Regions from separate parts of the Piscinibacter sp. PDB1-1 genome, predicted to be linked through region 1. Evidence: predicted binding sites of a transcription regulator. Region 1 holds the regulator's gene; the other holds the start of a gene.
The links. The regulator HrcA, encoded in region 1, represses chaperone genes, less so after heat shock. The targets are predictions, from matches to a motif close to TTAGCACTCNNNNNNNNNGAGTGCTAA.
Positions count from the first base shown of each region.

Region 2: a site for HrcA is predicted at 2,136-2,162, ahead of rpoH (RNA polymerase sigma factor RpoH). Genes of this name have one in related genera too.

Region 1 is NZ_JBWVZJ010000001.1:1,398,684-1,404,004, reverse strand. Features, by position in the region: gene recN (DNA repair protein RecN) at 1-1,039, opposite strand, end outside; gene AC1KAR_RS06380 (NAD kinase) at 1,092-1,970, opposite strand; gene hrcA (heat-inducible transcriptional repressor HrcA) at 2,041-3,057, shown strand; tRNA gene AC1KAR_RS06370 (tRNA-Ile) at 3,090-3,166, shown strand; gene AC1KAR_RS06365 (amidohydrolase family protein) at 3,225-4,088, shown strand; gene AC1KAR_RS06360 (NTP/NDP exchange transporter) at 4,206-5,321, shown strand, end outside.
Region 2 is NZ_JBWVZJ010000002.1:381,802-387,122, forward strand. Features, by position in the region: gene AC1KAR_RS13450 (CHASE domain-containing protein) at 1-2,081, shown strand, start outside; gene rpoH (RNA polymerase sigma factor RpoH) at 2,190-3,131, shown strand; gene AC1KAR_RS13460 (SCO family protein) at 3,229-3,843, opposite strand; gene cyoE (heme o synthase) at 3,828-4,739, opposite strand; gene AC1KAR_RS13470 (COX15/CtaA family protein) at 4,762-5,321, opposite strand, start outside.

The DNA of each region.
Region 1 (5,321 bases):
CGCTCGCCAGGGCACGCTCCAGGCCATCGAGATCGGCCGCCGCTTCGAGCGCGCGCAGCTCCTCGCGCCATTGATCGAGCAGGGCCGGCAGCTCTGCGGGTTGGTGGCGGTAGCGCTTGGCCAGGCCGATCCACGCGGACAGTCGTTCGTCGAGCTCCTGCAGGCGCTCGGGGTCGAGCTCGGCGTGGCTGAGGTAGCTGTTGAGCGTGTGCGCCGCGTCCTGCAGCTGCGTCTGCGCGCTTTGCAGAACCGCGGCCACGTCAGCCAGACGCGGGTCGATGTCGGCGACGTCCTGCAGCACGTCGACCGCGCGGGCGGTCAGCGCGTCGGCACTTTCGTCGGCGTCGCTGACGGCATCGAGCGCGCTACGTGCGGCGTCCATCAAGGACTGGGCGTTTGCCAGGCGCTGGTGCGTCGCGTTGAGTTCGTCCCACTCGCCGGCGGCAGGTGCCAACTTGTCGACCTCGCCCACCTGCCAGGCCAGGCGCTCGCGTTCACGCTCCAGACCGGCCTGCTGCGTGCGTGCCTGGCTCAGCAAGTCGCCAGCGGCCTTCCACTGGCTGAATGCGGCGGACACAGGGGACGTGTCGACGCCGGCGTAGGCATCGAGCAGCCCGCGCACCGAAGCGGCGCGGGTCAAGCTCTGCCATGCGTGCTGGCCATGGATGTCGACCAGGTGATCGGCCGCCTCGCGCAACTGCGTGACAGTCGCTGCGCTGCCGTTCACCCATGCCCGGCTCTTGCCTTGCGCATCGATCACGCGGCGCAGCAGCAGGGTGTCGGCGGGTTCGAATCCGGCCTCGTCGAGCCACTGAACGAGGCTCGACGGTGTGTCGAACTCGGCCGTGATCTCTGCCCGCGCGGCGCCTTCTCGCACCACGCCGGCATCGCCCCGGCTGCCGAGCGCAAGCTGCAACGCGTCGATCAGGATGGACTTGCCGGCACCCGTCTCGCCCGTCAGCACCGAGAAGCCCGTGGCGAGTTCGACTTCAAGTGCAGTCACGATCACGAAATCGCGCAGCCCCAGGCGCCTCAGCATGTCTGCGGCCTCCACCCCCTCGTGGGGAATGCATGAAACGATGTGGGCGACATCACCCGGTCACTCCAGAATTCCAGTGCAATTTGCGCCGCAAGGTGGCGTAGTAGCTCCAGCCGCGTGGGTGCAGGAACCGAACCTGGTGCCCCGAGCGGCGGATCACGATGCGGTCGCCCGGCAACAGGCTCGCCAGGCTCTGCATGTCGAAGTTGACGCTCGCGTCGCGGCCCGTCACCACTTCGAGCGTGATCTCCAGGTGATCGGGCAGCACGATGGGGCGGTTGGACAGATCATGCGGCGCAATGGGCACCAGCAACCAGCCGCCGATGCCCGGGTGCAGGATCGGCCCGCCTGCCGACAAGGCATAGGCCGTCGAGCCGGTGGGCGAGGCGATGATCACGCCGTCGGCGCGCACATTGGCCACGAACTCGGAACCGATGTCGACCTTCACCTCGATCATGCTCGCCGTCGCATTGCGGCTCACCACCACGTCGTTCAGGGCAAAGCCGTCGAAGATCTTCTGATCGTCACGCAGCACATTGCCTTCGAGCATGGTGCGGTGTTCTTCTTCGTAGTCACCGTGAATGATCGGCGCCAGCGCCTCCGCGTGTTCGCCAATCGGCACATCGGTGATGAAGCCCAGGCGGCCCTGGTTGATACCCACCATCGGCAGGTTGAAGCGCGCGAGCTGGCGAGCAAATCCGAGCATGGTGCCGTCGCCACCGACGACCACCGCCATGTCGCAGTTCTTGCCGAGTTCGGTGGTGCTCAGCCAGTGGAAATCAGAGATGCCGGTATTCAGCGCAGTCTCGCGTTCGAGCGAGACCTCCATGCCTTGTCGAACCAGAAAATGTGCGACCTCTTCGAGCACCCCGCGGATGCCTCGGGCCTGGTACTTGCCAACGAGAGCAGCGTGTCGAAAGCGTGAAGGCATGCGGCGGATTACACCACAGCGACTGTGAACGAACGGGGTCAGGACGCCCCTGCGGCCTACAATGAAAACCATGTTGGACGACCGCGCCAGAACCCTGCTCAAAGCGCTCGTGGAGCGCTACATCGCCGACGGCCAACCCGTCGGTTCGCGCACGCTTTCGCGCGCGTCCGGGCTCGATCTTTCGCCCGCCACCATCCGCAACGTGATGGCCGATCTCGAAGAGCTCGGCCTCATCGCCAGCCCCCACACCAGCGCCGGGCGCATCCCCACGGCGCGCGGCTACCGGCTCTTCGTCGACACCATGCTCACGGCGCAGCCGCTCGACCTGAGCACGGCCCACCGACCAATCGAGACGCAACTGCAGCCCGATCAGCCCCAGCGCGTGATCGCCAACGCGGCACAACTGCTGTCCAGCCTCTCCAGCTTCGTCGGCGTGGTCACGGCTCCGCGCAAGGTGGGCGTGTTTCACCATATCGAGTTCCTGCGCCTGTCCGAACGGCGCATCCTGGTGATCCTCGTCACGCCCGATGGCGACGTGCAGAACCGCGTCATCCTCACAGCGCAGGACTACACCCAGAGTCAACTCGTTGAAGCCAGCAATTACCTCACCGTGCAGTACGCCGGCCTCACCCTCGACGAGGTGCGCGAGCGCCTGAAGAACGAGGTCGATACCTTGCGCGGCGAGATCGCCACGCTGATGCAGGCGGCCGTGCAGGCTGGCGCCGATGCGGTGGCCGAAGAAGAGCAGGTCGTGATCTCAGGCGAGCGCAACCTGCTCACCGTGCGTGATTTCTCGAGCGACATGAGCAGCCTGCGCAAGCTGTTCGACCTCTTCGAGCAGAAGACGCAACTCATGCGCCTGCTCGACGTGAGCAGCCGTGCCGAAGGCGTGCGCATCTACATCGGCGGCGAGAGCATGGTCGTGCCCTTCGAAGAGCTGTCGGTCGTGTCGGCCCCGTATGAAGTGAACGGCCAGGTCGTCGGCACGCTGGGCGTGATCGGGCCCACGCGCATGGCCTACGACCGCATGATCCAGATCGTCGACATCACCTCGCGCCTCGTCAGCAATGCGTTGAGCGTGAAGTAGCGCCCGCCCGCTCCCTACAATCCAACCCCTTCGGGCCGTTAGCTCAGTTGGTTAGAGCAGAGGACTCATAATCCTTTGGTCGTTGGTTCAAGTCCAACACGGCCTACCAGCACATCTCTTGGGGCGCAGGCATGGTGACGACGCGTCGGCGGGTTCTTGCAGCGTGTATGGTGCTCGCGCTGGGTTGTGGAGTCGGCCCTGCAGGGGCGCAATCTTCACGAGGCGCGCCCTACACCGGCCCTTTGTTCGACGCGCACCTGCACTACAACGTCGAGGCCGCCACGCCGTACCCGCTGGCCGATGTGCTCGGCCGCATGCAGCGCAGTGGCGTGCGTGCGATCGTGGCGAACAGCCGGCCGAATGACGGCACGAAGGCGCTTGCCGCGGCAGGCGATGCAACGAAGAAGGCCGGTGTGACGGTGGTGCCCTTCGTGCGCCTTTACCGAGACCGGGCCGACTACACCGGCTGGCCCACCGATCCGAGCATCGTCGAGATGGTGATGCGCGAACTGGCGGCTGGCACCGAGGCGGGGCCGTATCGGGGGCTGGGCGAGTTTCACCTGTATGACAGTGCGCACGCCGATGGCCCGACCGCCAGGCGACTGATGCAACTCGCGCAGGAGCGCAAGCTCGTGGTGTTGGCGCATGTGGATGACGTGGCGGTCGAGAAGCTCTACGCCCATGCGCCGAAGGTCACGATGATCTGGGCGCACACTGGCATCGGTGGCGTGCCGGTCGAGCGCGTCCGGGCGCTGATGTCCAAGCATCCGGATCTGTATGGCGAGCTCTCGTACCGGCCGGGCTTGACAGTCGAAGACGGTCGCCTGAGCCCGGCGTGGCGAGCCCTGCTGATGGAGCGGTCCGAGCGCTTTCTCGTCGGGTCGGACACCTGGACCAACAGCCGCTGGGGCGACTACGAAAGCCTGATGCGCGAAGCCCGAGTCTGGCTGGGTGATCTGCCACCCGCCGCCGCGCGCCGCATTGCCTGGGACAACGGCGCCGCGCTGTTCGGGTTGCCGGCTGCACCCTGAGCCGCCCAGGCTCGCGCGCTGTGCGCGCCGACATTGCACGCGCTTGCAGCGGGGGCAGGATGCCCCGTACAGTCGGCGCGGAGCCCTTCGCCGTTGGGCATTTTCCTTGCCCGCCCGATGTCGCCCTCTGCTCCGCCGCCGCAACCTCCTCGCAGCCCGCTCGAACGCTTTCTCCGCCTGTTTGCCGACGTGCGCGAGGGCGAAGGCCTGCAGGTTGTGCTGCTGGCGCTCAATGTGTTCCTGATTCTTTCGGCCTACTACGTGATGAAGCCGGTGCGCGAGGCGCTCATCCTCGCGTTGCCGCACGGGGCCGAGGTCAAGAGCTACGCGATGGCGGCGCAGGCGGCCTTGCTGGTGGTGATCGTGCCGCTCTACGGGGCGCTCGCCAAGCACATGAACCGCCGCACCCTCATCAATGTGGTCACGTTGTTTTTCGTGGCGTGCCCGATCGGCTTCTATGTACTCAGCGGCCAGGGCGCCAACGTGGCGCTGGCGTTCTTCTTGTGGCTGGGCATCTTCAGCCTGATGGTCATCGCCCAGTTCTGGGCCTTCTGCAACGACCTCTACACCACCGAGTCGGGCAAGCGCCTGTTTGCGCTGATTGCCTTCGGCGCGTCGGTCGGCGCGGTGTTCGGCGCCTTCATCTCGGGCTCGCTCATCCATGCGGTCGGCGTGCGCCCGCTGATGCTGATCGGCTCGGCGGTGCTGGCGGCGAGCCTCGTGCTGTTCAATCTCATCGACCAGCTCGCCCGCAAGCGCGGCGCGGCCAACCAGCCGTTGGATGCTGCCGAGGCCGCTGCCAAGATTGGTGGGCGCAGCCCGTTTGCCGTGGTGTTCGGCAACCGCTATCTGCTGGGCATTGCGATGGTGATTCTGTTCCTGAACTGGGTGAACGCGTCGGGCGAGTACATCCTCGGGCGCATCGTGCGCGAGACGGCGCAAGAGCAGATCGCCGCCGGCACGCTCGATGCCCGCCTGCAGGGCGAGTTCATCGGCGGCTTCTACGCCCAGTACTTCCAGCTCGTCAACCTGATCGGCATGCTGCTGCAGCTGTTCGTGGTGTCGCGTCTCATCAAGTACATCGGCGTGCGCTGGGCGATCTGCGTGCTGCCGGTGATGGCCTTCGGCAGTTATCTCATGGCGGCTTTGCTGCCCGTGCTGGCGGCGGTGCGCTGGGTGAAGACGGTCGAGAACTCGATCGACTACTCGTTGCAGAACACGGCCGGCCACATG
Region 2 (5,321 bases), on a different contig from region 1:
CCCCTGTGACCACGGCAGGCTTCCGCGTGGCACAGGAGATGGGCGACAGGACTTCGGTGGTGATCTACCACGCCCTGTACAACGGCCGCCCCTCGACCGCCGCGGAACGCACGAGCGCTGCGCGCGGGGTGGTCTTCGTCACCGTGCGCATGGACGCGGCGATGAAGACCTTCCAGTCGAACCTGCCTCGCTACCTGAACCTGTGCGTGCTCGACACCGATCCGCTGGCCAAGCGCCGCCGCCTGGCCGGCGAGCCGGGGTGCGAATCGCTCGACCTCGGCATGCTGCACGTGCAGCCCTTCTTCTATGCGGGCCGGCAATGGGATCTGCGCGTGACGGCCTCGCCCAGCGATGTGCCGGGCGCCCGTGAACTCAACGCGCTTCTGTTCTCGCTGGTCGGCCTGCTCGCCACGGCGATGCTGGGTGCGCTGCTGCTGACGGTGACGGGCCGCACCCGCCGCATCGAAGCCGCCGTGCGCGACCGCACCGCCGCCCTGCAACACGAGATCGGTGAGCGCGAGCGCACCGAGGCCGATCTGCGAGAGAGTGAACAGCGCTTTCGCAACATCCTCAACAACGTGCCCATCGGCGTGGTCTACACCGACCTGCAAGGCAATGTGAAAGAGGTCAACCCGCGCTTTTGCGCGCTCACCGGCTACCGCGCCGAAGAGCTGCTGCAGATGAACCTGGCCGCGCTCACCCATCCGGACGACCGTGCCCAGGACCGCGAGCTCGTCAATCAGCTGGTACGCGGCGAGATCCCCGTGTTCCGCCGTCAAGGTCGATACCTGACACACGATCAGCGCATGGTGTGGGTGCAGTCCATCGTGACCCTCCTGCCCGACGTGCAAGGGCTGCCGCACCGCATCGTCGGCGTGGTCGAAGACATCACCGAGCACCTGCGTCTGGCCGACGCCGAACACGCACGCGAGGTGGCCGAGGCGGCCAACAAGGCCAAGAGCGAATTTCTCTCGCGCATGAGCCACGAACTGCGCACGCCGCTCAACGCGATGCTGGGTTTCGCCCAACTGCTCGAACTGGATCAGAACCACCCCTTGCCACCGGTGCAACGCCCCTGGGTCGCCCAGATCCAGAGCGCCGGCTGGCATCTGCTGGACATGATCAACGACGTGCTCGACCTCTCGCGCATCGAGTCCGGCACGCTCAACCTTCAGACCGACAAGATCGACCTGCGCGAGGTCCTCGCGACCGCCCTGCCGCTGCTCGAACAAAACGCCAAGCGGCGCGGGATCGTCGTCTCGCAGAACGTACCGGAAGACGCGGCACGCGTACTCGGTGACAGCACGCGTGTGAAGCAGATCCTCATCAACCTGTTGAGCAACGCCGTCAAGTACAACAACGACGGTGGCCACATACACATCAGCGCGCGCACCAGCCATCGCGAATGCGTCGAGCTCACCGTCACCGACACGGGCTTGGGCATGACTCCGCCCCAGCTCGCGCAGCTGTTCCAGCCGTTCAACCGGCTGGGGCGCGAACGCACGGCGCAAGAGGGCACCGGCATCGGGCTCGTCATCAGCCAGCGCCTGGCCGAGCTCATGGGCGGCGCGCTGCGTGCCCGAAGTGCCGCAGGCGAAGGCTCATCCTTCATCCTCACCTTGCCCCGCGCCGACGCGGGCGAGGTGGCGGACCACGACCAACCCACACCCCACCCGATCGCGAACGACTACCACCAGCGCAGCGTTCACTATGTCGAGGACAACCCGACCAACGTCGAGGTGATGCGCGGCATCCTCTCGCGTCGCCCTCAGGTGCGCTTCGACGTCTCCATCACGGGCCTGGACGGCTTGGCGGCCATCCGGGCACGCCGGCCCGACCTGGTGCTTCTGGACATGCACCTGCCCGACATCGACGGCATGGAGCTGCTCAAGCACCTCAAGGCCGACCCCGGCACGGCCGAGGTGCCCGTCGTGGTGGTGTCGGCAGACGCCCTGCAGGCTCAGATCGACGCCGCCATGCAAGCCGGCGCACACAGCTACCTGACCAAGCCGGTGAGCGTGGCGCAACTCCTTGCCGTCATCGATGCTTTGCTCGAGAGCGCAGAGACTCGATTCGGCTAATTTATTTGCAACTCCAGATAGTGGTTACTCACTTGGTTTCACCGAAGTCGCGGATCAGCACTCTCAAACCTCGAGTGCTAATATGGTGGGAACAAAAGGAGTTCAAAGATGTCTGATGTTGCTATGAACATGTCATCTGCTTCTGGTCTGGCTTTGCGCGATCCGTTTGCCATGGTGCCCTCGCTCGGCAACCTGGACGCATACATCTCCGCCGTCAACCGCGTCCCCCTGCTCACGCAGGAGGAAGAAGTGTCATGCGCCAAGAACTTGCGCGAGCAAGGCGACGTCGACGCCGCGCGCAAGATGGTGCTGTCGCACTTGCGTCTGGTGGTGTCGATCTCTCGCCAGTACCTCGGTTACGGCCTGCCCCATGGCGACCTGATCCAGGAAGGCAACGTCGGCCTGATGAAGGCCGTCAAGCGCTTCGACCCAGCGCAAGGCGTGCGCTTGGTCAGCTATGCCATGCATTGGATCAAGGCCGAGATTCACGAATACATCCTGCGCAACTGGCGCATGGTCAAGGTGGCCACGACCAAGGCACAGCGCAAGCTGTTCTTCAATCTGCGCTCGATGAAGCAAAGCTTGAAGGAAGAATCGCCCGACGAGAACACTCACCGCACCACGCTCACGCAAGGCGAGGTGGACACCATGGCCCGCACGCTCAACGTCAAGCGCGAAGAAGTGCTGGAGATGGAAACCCGCATGTCGGGCGGTGACGTGGCGCTGGAGCCGCAAACGGACGATGGCGAAGAGAGCTACGCGCCAATCGCCTACCTCGCCGACGAAAGCACTGAACCCACTTGCGTGATGGAAGCGCAGCGCCGCGACTGGCTGGCAGGCGACGGCATCGCCCAGGCCCTGGACGTTCTCGACCCGCGCAGCCGCCGCATCGTCGAAGAGCGCTGGCTCAAAGTGAACGACGACAGCTCGGGCGGCATGACGCTGCACGAACTGGCGGCCGAGTACGGCGTGAGCGCCGAGCGCATTCGCCAGATCGAGGCGGCTGCGATGAAGAAGATGCGCAAGGCGCTGGCAGAAACGGTCGCTTGACGCACGCCACACGCCAGCCAGCTGCCACCCCACCAACGAAAACGGCCCCGCGTAGGGGCCGCCTTTCTTTCGCGGTTGCGTGCCGTGCCGTCGTGCCCTATGCGGTGCCCAGCAAAGCCTTGAGATCTGCCGCGAGAGGGGCCGCACCAGTCCCATAGCGGGTGAAGAGCCGGAGCTTCCCTGTGGTATCGAAGATGTACGAACCCGCGGTGTGGTCCATGGTGTAGCTGCCGGGGGACTTGCCCTGGACCTTGGCGTAGTACACCCGGAACTCCTTGGCCGTGGCCGCCGTCTGCTCGGGCGTGCCTCGCAGCGCGACAAAACTCGGGTCGAAGCCACTCATGTAGGCCTTCAACACCGCCGGCGTATCGCGCTCCGGGTCGATCGTGATGAACACACCCTGGATGCGCTCGCCGTCCTTTCCGAGCGACTTCTTCACCTCGGCCAGTTCCGCCATCGTCGTGGGGCACACGTCCGGGCACTGCGTGTAGCCGAAGAACACGACCGTCACCTTGCCCTTGAAGTCGCCCAGCGTTCGCGCCTGCCCGTTCTGGTCGGGCAGCGACAGCTTGGCGCCATAGTCCGCGCCGGTGATATCGACCGCGTTGAATTTCGGCTTGGCGCCACCCATGCCCAGCTTGTCGCAACCGGCGAACAGCGCGGCGGCGCCGAGGACGAAGAGGCGACGCGAAGTCATCAGAGTAGTGGCCATAGGTAGTGATCCAGCAGCAAGGCCGCGAACAGCAGCGAGAGGTGGACGATGGAGAAGCGGAAGGTCGAGCGCGCGAGCGCATCGGAATAGCTCCGCCACAGTTTCCAGGCGTAGCCGATGAATCCGGCCCCCAGCAGCACCGCACACACGAGGTAGATCGGCCCGCTCATGCGGAAGACGAACGGGAGCAGGGTCGCGGCGAACAGCACGAAGGTATACAGCAGAACTTGCAGGCGCGTGAACTCGTTGCCGTGCGTGACGGGCAGCATCGGCAGGCCCGCCTTGCGATAGTCCTCGACCCGGTAGAGCGCGAGCGCCCAGAAGTGCGGCGGTGTCCAGAGAAAGATGATGAGGCACAGCATGAGCGCCTCGGGGCCGACCGCATCACGCATGGCCGCCCAACCCAGCACCGGTGGCATCGCGCCCGAGGCGCCGCCGATCACGATGTTCTGGGGGGTCATCGGCTTGAGGACCACGGTGTAGATGACGGCATAGCCCACGAAGGTGGCGAAGGTGAGCCACATCGTCAGCGGGTTCACGAGCCAGTAGAGGATGGCGCTGCCCAGGGCGCACAGCACGGCCGAGAACAACAGGGTCTGCGTGTTCGTCAGTTCGCCCTTGGCCGTGGGCCGCCATGCGGTGCGCGCCATCTTGGCGTCGATGTGCTGCTCGACCAGGCAGTTGAAGGCGGCCGCAGCGGCGGCCACCAGCCAGATGCCGGCCGTGGCGGGCAACACGAGCCGCCAATCGGGCATGCCGGGCACGGCCAGCAGCATCCCGATGACGGCGCAGAAGACGATGAGCTGCACCACCCGAGGTTTGGTGAGCGCGTAGAACTGCCGCGTGATCGAAGTTCGCGCGACAGGGGGGGCGGAGGTACTGAGCAGTTCTGACATGGCGACAAGCGAATTCGCGATTTTACGAGCCCACCTGCGCCTGCCGGGCACGCGCCAGCATCACGGCCGTCAAGGTGATCAGCGCCGCCGCCCCGGCGGTGTGGCCCAGGGCCGCGACCAACGGCCATCCCAGCACCACGTTGCTCAAGCCCGTGGCGAGTTGCCAGGCGCCGGCGCCCACCAACACCCAAGCCCAGCGCCTCAGTGGCACGGAGCCCGCAGCAAACAGGGCCCAGGCCAGGCACGCCATGGCCGTCAGAACGACGAATGCGCCAACGCGATGCGTGAAGTGGATGGCAGTGAGAGCCGCAAACGGAAGGTAGCCCCCGTCCTTGCCCGCGCCGAGTTCACGCAGCACGGCGAAGCCATGCTCGAAATCCATCTCGGGCCACCACTGGCCCTGGCAGGTCGGGAAGTCCCGGCAGGCGAGCACCGCGTAGTTGGTACTGACCCAGCCGCCGAGTGCAATCTGAACCACGGCCAGCCCGAAGACGACCCACACCGCGCGATGCAGTCTGCGGGGCAAATGCAACGGCGCGCGCACATGGGCCTGGCTTTGCACGGCCAGCAGGACGAGCAAGG